Regions from separate parts of the Mesobacillus subterraneus genome, predicted to be linked through region 3. Evidence: riboswitches for the same ligand, from Rfam matches in the RefSeq annotation. Region 3 holds a riboswitch; each other region holds the start of a gene.
What was found. Region 3 has a riboswitch for cyclic di-GMP ahead of LC048_RS02235 (hypothetical protein). Riboswitches for the same ligand answer to the same signal wherever they lie in the genome.

Region 1: another riboswitch for cyclic di-GMP. It lies ahead of LC048_RS00240 (hypothetical protein); the one in region 3 lies ahead of LC048_RS02235 (hypothetical protein).
Region 2: another riboswitch for cyclic di-GMP. It lies ahead of LC048_RS17625 (anti-repressor SinI family protein); the one in region 3 lies ahead of LC048_RS02235 (hypothetical protein).

What each region holds. Positions count from the first base shown of each region.
Region 1 covers NZ_CP129019.1:49,347-52,626, forward strand. The annotation lists gene LC048_RS00225 (hypothetical protein) at 1-28, opposite strand, end outside; gene LC048_RS00230 (hypothetical protein) at 6-227, opposite strand; gene LC048_RS00235 (DUF5305 family protein) at 269-1,330, opposite strand; gene LC048_RS00240 (hypothetical protein) at 1,416-1,886, opposite strand; cyclic di-GMP riboswitch class II at 1,923-2,004, opposite strand; gene LC048_RS00245 (hypothetical protein) at 2,467-2,613, shown strand.
Region 2 covers NZ_CP129019.1:3,398,593-3,401,872, forward strand. The annotation lists partial or broken gene treR (trehalose operon repressor) at 1-401, opposite strand, end outside; partial or broken gene LC048_RS17620 (helix-turn-helix domain-containing protein) at 697-1,018, shown strand; gene LC048_RS17625 (anti-repressor SinI family protein) at 1,123-1,248, opposite strand; cyclic di-GMP riboswitch class I at 1,279-1,364, opposite strand; gene LC048_RS17630 (helix-turn-helix domain-containing protein) at 2,020-2,358, shown strand; gene LC048_RS17635 (nitrous oxide reductase accessory protein NosL) at 2,728-3,280, shown strand, end outside.
Region 3 covers NZ_CP129019.1:454,110-457,389, reverse strand. The annotation lists gene LC048_RS02250 (hypothetical protein) at 69-272, shown strand; gene LC048_RS02245 (hypothetical protein) at 288-437, shown strand; gene LC048_RS02240 (acetyl-CoA C-acetyltransferase) at 477-1,667, shown strand; gene LC048_RS02235 (hypothetical protein) at 1,719-1,943, opposite strand; cyclic di-GMP riboswitch class I at 2,203-2,287, opposite strand; gene LC048_RS02230 (hypothetical protein) at 2,656-3,000, shown strand; gene nadE (ammonia-dependent NAD(+) synthetase) at 3,046-3,280, opposite strand, start outside.

The sequences.
Region 1 (3,280 bases), 400 kb from region 3:
TCTCTCTATACACCTTCGTTAAATCCAATATCAGCTTTCCTGCAACAAAAAGGGGAAGCTACGACAATCAACTTAAAGTAAAGCGGAGAATCTGGCAAGCTGATCAAGTAAAAAATGGATGTCAAAAACCAAGAGGCAAAACGGTAAATTTTAGTTAAACTTAGTAAATCCTTGACACCTTCCTGAAGGAATGAGGTTCCTGATTTAAATCTTGCAAGGGCCTCCATGTTAATCCCCCCCTTTATGCAGGCTGTTGCTTGTTAATAGACTATTCAGTCGTCTTTACCATATAGATGAAGCAAAAATCATTTTCAAGAACGAAAAAGTGAAGGAAGCTTTGTGATTCTTGCTTAAAAACCGGCAGCTCTCTTTCTTCGGATATTTGAATCAAGTCCTTGAATGCCGTCAAGGGAATTTTTGTTTTCCCTGAGAGGTCAAGTTCCTCAGATACATTGATAATTCTGGATTTGAACTTTTTATCAATGGACTCTGCTTCATGGCTCCCCGAACCAGTTTTTTTAGAGAAATAAATGAGACCTAAAACAATAAGCAACAGAATGGAAAGAAAAGTGGATGCCCAGCGTACAATTTCCAATGGCGCATCTATTCCAAGGATCTGGAAACGAGTGTCAGTAACAATATTGTCCTCCACGTTACTGTTGTTGACATACTCTAAACCATTTTCATTCATTAAGGAGATCTTTTCCTTTGTATATTCAAACGATAAAAGGGCGTCGTTCTTGAATTCATATTGATTATCCTTGTATGTTAGAAAACCCTCGAATTTTGGTTTAATGGAAACCATGTACGAACTGTTGCTTATCTTTGTTTCACTTTCAACTGTTTCGATAAAGTTCGAAACTTTGTCCAGGTCAATAATGTATTTACCGTCAACTATCGATAGGTCTTTTCCGGTTAAAGAGAAGGATTCTGCTGGTTTTAGAGGGAACTCTTTTTCCCATAGGTCACCTGAAGATATACTGAGGACTATCTCTTTTGTTCCTTCCGCTTCTATAGGATTGTCTGATTGGATGGAAGTTTTAATATTTACTGGAATCGAAGAAGTAATATTTGTGAAAATGCTCTTCCCTGGCTCAATTGTGCCGCCATCAGGATAAAGAGTGTTGGGAGTTACGGTGGCCTTATAATCAAAGACGGTATTTTGGGAGATTGAGTTGTTGATTTTTGTTTCGACATTATCAGCAGGTGTCAAAAAAGCTTTAAATGCAATAAACGTAGTGATAATATAAACAATTCCAAGAACAGCTGTAACCCACCCTGGGATGGGCTTCATTATTTTGTTGAGTTTTGCAGTCTGATTGTTTGCCAATGCTATTTTCCCCTTTTCAGTTTCTTTGTTGTATATTTCGACGTATTTTATATCATTTCCTGTTAAAAAAAGGGAGGTATTTAGGTTATTTGTCCTTTGATTTGTTTTTTTCCTCTGAAAGAATATTGGTGAAATCTTCTTTTGCTTCTTTTTGATTTTTATTGGTTTCCTTCAAGCTGGAAGAAGTTGTTTTTTGGATTGTTTTGATATGTGCTTCACCTGAATTCCATGTAAAAGCAAAAACAGGCAATTCTTTTGATTTCATTATTTTTATTATCTTGACTTCTCCACTGCGTATTGTCTCTCCAGAGGATTCAACTTCAATACCATCCACACTTTTCAAAATAATATCTGACTCCATATTATTAATGATTTTGTATTTTCCATTGCCTTCACCCATATGATCAAGAACTGCAATAAGAGCCTTATTAGGATCTTCTGTTACTTTAAATGTTGCTTCGTTTGTTACCGTGGCGGATGAGTAACTGGTTACTTCATATGCACAAGACAGAGATACAGCCAGTGAAAAGGATAATAGTATGGCCTTCTTTAACATGGTTACTTCCCCCTTTGAAATAAAAAAGCCCAATCATAAAGATTAGGCCGGTTGCACCAATAACTCCATATGTTCCAGGTGCCCAGATATAGAACATATTTCACAGTCTCCATACATAGTGATATCTACCTTATTTTATAAGAAATCAGGCAATTTACCAATCCATAAACGGGATGAGAGTTATCATACTCAAGTATGAATTTTATTAAGTAATTTACAAAAGTTTATATGGAGGTATAATTTGTTCACATTAAAAAAAGGAGGCAGTCGAAATGATTAACACAACTAATGGAACAGCAACAGCAATTTCATATGTTTTACCATCGGTCGGCCTGTATTGTGTGTAGTAGCGCTTATTTTTGTCATTTTTAAATAATTGCGTAACCTCGGACTGGGATGTCTGTGTTTTTTTGTGGCTAAAAATAGAATGTATGTTCTTGGATAGTGATAATGTGATTACAGTTATAAATTTGTAGAAGGAATAAATTGGTGAAGCGTGACCCTGGGTCTTAAGGGGGCAATTAATTCGTTTTTTAACCGTAAGTATGAGACGAAGTATGCAGTGAAGGGGATTAATTTTATGATTGAGCAGAGAGAGACGGTTGGCAAAATTGGGGCAAATGGTGCCGGTATGAAATGTCCAAATTGTTCAATGAACAAGAATCAGGAAATCTCTGTGGATAATGCGCTTCAAGTTGTTCGGGGGCTATCAAGTTTATTATCTTAAGTTGGAATGGGGACGCAATCATTACCATTTTTTCAATTAACGTCATCCCTATTCATGTTTTCACTTCTTTTTGTCCTTAGGGCCTTACTCAGTGTTTTTCTTGCAGCCTATTCATGGGGAAAGGATTCACGATTAAAGAGTTACTGGCTCAATTCAGGAGTATTCTCACTCCGTTTGCTGCTTTAAATGTAGCAGCTATTGTCTTTGGTCTGATTGGCGCCGTTCAATTAACTTTAATTCTGACAGGGGTTTGCACTAATCTACAATATTATCATTCTGCCTTCACTTGTCGTATATGATCGAGCAATGAAAAGTGCTTAACCGGTCAATCGTTTCTACTGGGCAACTGGAGCTTCTGCAGTCTCCATGCTTATTACATATTTAATCATCCGTATTTGGGTAATGGATTTTATCAGTGAAATTGAGTCTTTGACGAATATGAGATTTTAATACTTGGGAGCAGGGGACGTGTGGGTCTTCTGCTTTTCTTTTTGTGATGACATGGTAAATGAGGATAAAGTACATGAGAGCGACCATTCCCAATATAGATACGATGACTTGCCATCTTTGTTTTAGTTCAGCGATTTCAGAAGCGAGGTGTCCTTTGTGGTGATGGTCACCTGGCCAACTGTAAGCCGGCATAGTTGGAGCAAATCGTCAGTCTGCC
Region 2 (3,280 bases), 1.8 Mb from region 3:
CTTCATCAATATGCCTCACTCTTTTTACCTTCCAAATCTTTTCATCTTCTTCTGCATTCAATTCCCCTGGCAATTTCACCGCCTGCTAATTCAAGAATGAACTCTTCCACAGTCGTTTTGGCCTTTCCGCCCATGTTCTCCGCCAGTTCTTTAAAACTAATCAATCCCGAAATCGGAAACTGATGTCTTTTCAAATCCAGCACAAGCGAACCTTTGCCGCGAATTTTTTGAATGAACCCATTTTGAGCAAGCAGATTTAATGCTTTCCGGATTGTTTCCCTCGAGGTTTGATACCTGTCAGCAAATTCATTTTCAGATGGCAGTATCGTTTTTGGAGGATAATGCCCTTCCTGGATCAGTTTCGAAATCTCTTTGTAAATCACTAAATATTTTTTCTGCATAACACATCACCCGTACCTTGTCTGATTGCTACCATTTTACCTTTTTTATGCGGTTTTGAACACAAGTGACAATGGAATATGAAATTTTCAAAGAATCTTCATAAAATATTGTACAACTGTAATCATATTGGCCGATAATAAAGCGATGAGTTTTTTCCCAACATGATTTTCATAAAAGTGACTCTTAAAAACTTTAAGATTGGTTATAATTGTTCTATAGGCCGTTCTTAATATGGAACTCTTTTGTCAGATTTGTTATGATATAAATATAAATTGATAAGGTGTGTGGATAACAGTGATCGGTGAACGCGTCAAGAAACTTCGGCAAGAAAAAAAGAATGTCCTTATCTGAACTGGCAGAGCAAGCCGGCGTGGCAAAATCATATTTGAGCTCATTGGAGCGAAACCTTCAAACAAATCCTTCAATTCAATTTCTAGAAAAAATTGCAGGAGTATTGAATGTACCAGTAGACCATCTAATACATGAACAACCTGACAAGGAAAATATGGATACTGATTGGGTCAACCTTGTAAAAGAAGCAATGGATTCTGGTATCACAAAGGACCAGTTTCGTGAGTTTTTAGAATTCAATAAGTGGAGACTCCACAATAAATAAACTTAATGGACAGTCTAAGCTGTCCATTTTTTTTTAAAAATAAAAAGCACCTCCAAAAGAGCTGCTCGATGGCACTTCCATTTTCTATGTAAGAATTCATTTGTCTATTTGTTGGGTTTCGTTAAAAATTCCCTGATTTCCTCTTTGTTAATTCCCATCTCTAAAGCTTCCATTATAAGCTGCACCCATTCTGTATCCAGTTCTTCGAAAACTACCTGCTCTTTAATCAAGTTTTTCCCTCCCAAAATACAGTTAGTATTCCAGGCAGTCCGGCCATCATAGTTAATCGCACCTTAGATCCGTGACTTTGCGTCCTAGTTTTTCAACAAGTTTGCCTTTTTCTGTATCTTTTTACTCATTTTTTCACTTTCAATGCCATTGTACATTGTTCTATATATAAAAAATGTAAATATTTGTCGGCTGTAATAAAAGTATTTCATCTCTTTTATCCCAAATAATTACAAAATTATAGTAAGAAAGAGATATTATCTGAAAATTACAACCATTCATTAAAATATTATGTCAGATTATGAATCTAATTGTAGAACGCTTTTTTTCAAATAACCCCCATAAACTTGAGATGTTTTTATCGTTGGCCAATTTTCTTATAGATTTGCTTTTTTAAGTGCGGTGTAATTACCACTTTTTCAAGATTGATGGCATTAAAAAACGGATATCTTGTTAAATCATTTCCGCAAACTGGGCAGAGCCACTCTCCTACCTCACTGCTGCTAAACGAAGGACGATTACAACGGTCACAATTTTTTCTGTACACAGCCATCCAGCCCCTTTGAAAAGTGAATTGTTACTATCTTCCATTCGAGTATAGTCCATAAGTATCAATTCTGAAAAAGTCTAAAATATCGCGAATTTTCTTAAAAAAGAACATAAATCGTTCTTTTTTAAGAATATCCTCCGTTTATCTCAGTTTCTCGTGTTTTTAAAAGAACCCTTTTGTTCGTTATAATGAATTAATAGATGAATAAAAAGGAGATCCACTTATGAAGGTTGGAGAAACTATAAGAAGCTTAAGGCTTGAAAAAAATTATTCAATTAGTGAACTGTCCGAAAAAGCGAATGTTTCTAAATCCTATCTCAGTTACATCGAAAGAGGGATTCAGGGAAATCCATCGCTTCAGGTATTGTCCCGCTTGGCAGACAACCTTGATACAACTGTTGAGTATTTGATGGGACAGCAAAACATGAAAGCCGCCAGGATGCCTGTTGATGATGAATGGGTTGGACTTGTAGATGAAGCTATAAAAAACGGTATCAGCAAAGAAGATTTTGCTTATTATCTTGATTTCATGAAGTTTAATAGCAGGAGAAAACAAGATTAGCATGTTAGTACTTATATAAATTACAATGCAAAACTGCGCTTTAGAACGAGTATTTTCAAGTAAGAAGCTTTTATTTGATGTTCGCACACAAAAAAAACAGTATCATACGCTTTTCTTTGTCTGGTCAGGCTGGCGGCATCCTTTATCCACACCCTCGCACTACTTTAACGATATGCGCAACAAGGTTATCCTATCAGTTAATTCTTTCACCTTCTTAAGAATGTACATAAAATATATATTTTAATGATTGCTTAATCGTCATAAAACTGTCACAAAAAATAGAATACTTCTCACGCTTTTTCCTTTGATTTTTCGCATTTTACTCACAACTCCCTGATAGGATTAAATTCGATCAAAGGAGGAGATTTTATGAAGAAGTTATTTGCTATCATGTTGGCCTTATTTTTAATGATAATTGTTTCTGGCTGTGGAGATGAAGCAACGGAAAATGAACAAAAAGAGGGTCAGGAAACGGCAGCAACTGAAGTGAACCACGATGATGACGACCATGCAGATGGCCCTCATGAACCAGGTGCTGACGATGTCTGTGCATTCTGCAACATGAAGGTATATCCGGAAGCTGATCCAATGGGAGTTTTCACAGCACAGGCCAAAACAAAAGACGGAGAATATGTATTCTTTGATGACTCAGGCTGCTTATTAAATATCAATAGACGTGATGATGTTGAATTCGAGGAGAAATGGGTCCGTGATTATATCACATCAGAATGGGTCGAGGCTGATTCTGCGATACCTGTAAAGGCAGACCTTAAGACTCCGATGAAATACGGCTACGCATTCTTCAAAGACAGCGAAAGCGCCGAGAAATTCATTTCTGAAAACAGCGATAAGAACCCTGCCAATGCAACATGGGAGCAAATCGATCAAATTGCAAACGAACGCTATATGAAAATGAAGATGA
Region 3 (3,280 bases):
GTCCGCCTAAAACCGCAACGTCCTGTGGCAGGCGGATCAGCACATCGTGTGCCACAGAGGGCCGACCGGTGAAGTCGTTCTTTGACTACATCAGGCGGACCGAAACCGAAAAGTATAACCGACTGTCCAGAAACGCAGAAACTGGAGGCTCCGATAAAGCGCTTTTTGCTTCTGCCGGCGGAGTTGAAGTTTCGGAGTTTCTAGGAGACGACACTAGACAATTCGAAAAGCGGAGGCGACTGCCCAACTCCGACAAGCGTTGGAGGGCCTGACAGTGAAGTCGCTCTTTGACTTCATTGGCAGGAACGAAACGTCTCGAGAAGTTAGGAGCCGCAGCTAGACAAGCGACTCGAGGGGCTAGGCGCTGGAGCTGGAAAATTCTCGAATTGATAATTTATACTTTCTTATATAATAACAACAACAGAAAAGGGAGCTAATCTCCCTTTATCATTTCAATTTTGAAAGGGGCAGTAAAAATGGAAAACACAATCGTTATTGCAAGTGCGGTAAGGACCGCAACTGGAGCATTTGGCGGTGCATTTTCTAATGTCTCAGCTGTGGACTTAGGAGCAGCAGCTATTAAATCGGCACTAGAAAAAGCGAATGTCAGCTCGGATGTTGTCGATGAAGTCATCATGGGGAATGTCCTCCAGGCTGGACTTGGTCAAAACCCGGCACGCCAGGCTGCGATGAGAGCTGGACTTCCTGAAACATGCCCTTCCATGACGATCAACAAGCTGTGCGGTTCAGGTTTAAAGGCCGTACACCTTGCTTATCAAGCGATCGCCTCCGGTGAAGCTGATATTGTTGTAGCAGGCGGCATGGAAAATATGAGCCAGGCTCCATTTTTACTTAAAGGCGCACGCGAAGGCTTCAAAATGGGGGACCAGAAGCTTGTTGACACATTGCTTGGTGATGGACTCGTATGTGCGTTCAATGATTATCATATGGGAATCACAGCCGAAAACCTTGCGGAAAAGTATGAAATTTCTCGTAACCAGCAAGATGAATTCTCTGTAAAGAGCCAGAATAGAGCGGAAGCGGCGATTACTTCCGGACGCTTCAAGGATGAAATCGTCCCTGTAGCTGTAAAACAAAGAAAAGGCGACCCAATCATCGTTGATCAAGATGAGCATCCGAAATTTGGCAGCACGCTTGAGAAAGTTGGCAAGTTAAGGCCTGCATTCAAAAAAGACGGTACAGTTACTGCAGCAAACGCTTCTGGAATTAATGATGGCGCAGCAGCCGTAGTTGTTATGAGCGGCAAAAAAGCAAAAGAACTTGGTGTATCACCGCTTGTGACAATCAAGGCAAATGGCTCTGCGGGCGTTGACCCTTCCATCATGGGAATCGGCCCGGTTAGTGCTGTTAAAAAAGCACTGAAAAAAGCGGGAATGGAGTTAACCGACATAGATTTAGTTGAGGCAAATGAAGCATTTGCCGCACAGGCCCTTTCAGTGATGAAAGAGCTTGGCATGAGAGAAGATAATGTTAACGTAAACGGAGGAGCAATCGCACTCAGCCACCCAATTGGCGCGAGCGGTGCGAGAATTCTTGTAACACTGATCCACGAATTGAAGAAGAGAGAGCAAAAGTATGGATTGGCAACTCTCTGTATCGGCGGCGGCATGGGTGTTGCGACCATCATTGAAAATTTTATAGATTAATAGTAAAAAGCCTGTGGATCGGTCCACAGGCTTTCATATTTCCGTCAGCTTTCAAACTAATTGATCTTCTGTTAATTTACTGCAAGCATTCGATAGATTCTGCAAACATTCCATTCTTAGCTTCTCGTCGCATATAAAATCATTCAGCAGCTCTTCTTCAAGCTTCATTTGAATTTGATTGATTTCTTCTCTCAGCCGCTCTCTTTTTTCAACCTCTGATAAATGAAACTCAATTTCCCGTTCGAAGTACTCTATTGTCCCGAATAAAACAGTCAACGCTTCCTCCACCTTCCGTTTAAATTTTCAAATTCTGCGCAAAAACTAAACCTGCCAAAAGGATTGTTTTATTTTTCCTGTCAAGTATCTTAAGTATTATTTATCCCATCTCACAATATACAAACTTAAAATTCAGTTCTTTTTGCAATATTGGACAGAAAGAGACATTCCAAAATAAAAATCCCTAAAAAGATGGCGGAATTTTGACAAGAAGGAAAACGAAACCATTCACCTATCTGTTATGTACGTCCGATCTTTTTTTGGCAGCCCGACGATCATAGCTGAAATGCCTTAGACTCGCGGCTTTGCGTCCTTACCTTTCGATAAGTTTGCCTTTTTCAGTTCTAATTAAAATATAAATCTTAAGAACTATTTTATCAACAAAATTCGCCAATTACTTACAAACATGAGTCTATTATCCTACAAAGAAGTGAAGTGAACTTATGAACTAATTATTGCTGGATAAACGACAAATTTTTTTAAGAAAAAAATTACCTATTCGAACTTCCACCCTTGACTCTGCGATAATTTTTCACGAAGTTATCCCGGATTCGAACTTTTTTACACTCTGTCACTTTATTTTCGCCAATGCCTGCTTCGGTTCAGAGTAGATTGTTTTAACAATGTAATACTGCAGCAATCAACATGTAAAATTCAGTTGCTAGAATAGAAAGAAGAAGCTTTAATACAGGCGAATGGCAGGAGGATCCATATGGAACAGCATGTTAAGATGTCGCTAGATGAATGGAAAGCAGAAATCGAAGAGATTCTTAAAGAAATTGACGCGGAATATGAAGAAGTGAAAAACGAGCTAAAGGTATATACATATAAATTCAACATTACAAAGCAGGTTGTCCAGTCAACCGTCAATCCTGATTTGAACAGGAAGATCCGCGAGTTGTACCATCAGCCATTTGAGGAAAAATTCAATGATTTGAAGGAATATATCAAGGAGCTGGAAGAGAAGAAAAGAGTCTTCCAAATGTTCACTGATAAAATAGAGAAAGTTACTGAAAAAGAAGAAACACCCCAGTTGGCAGTGGCACAATCAGAGTAAAATCAAAGCCTGGCTGATGAAACTCATCAGCCAGGCTTTTTTAATTTATTTCTTCCACCAGGAGTCGAACATGGATGCAGGTATATGACGTTTGTGCTCTGAAGTAAGGTATCTTCGTTCAATTTTAGCTGCATCTGCTTCGTCAATCTGCTTTCCTTCCAGATAATCATCGATGGCTTCATAGCTCACACCAAGCTCAGTTTCATCTGCCTGAAGCGGCTTGTTGTCGAGAAGGTCTGCTGTAGGCTCTTTAAGATACAGTCTTGGTTCTGCGTTCAAT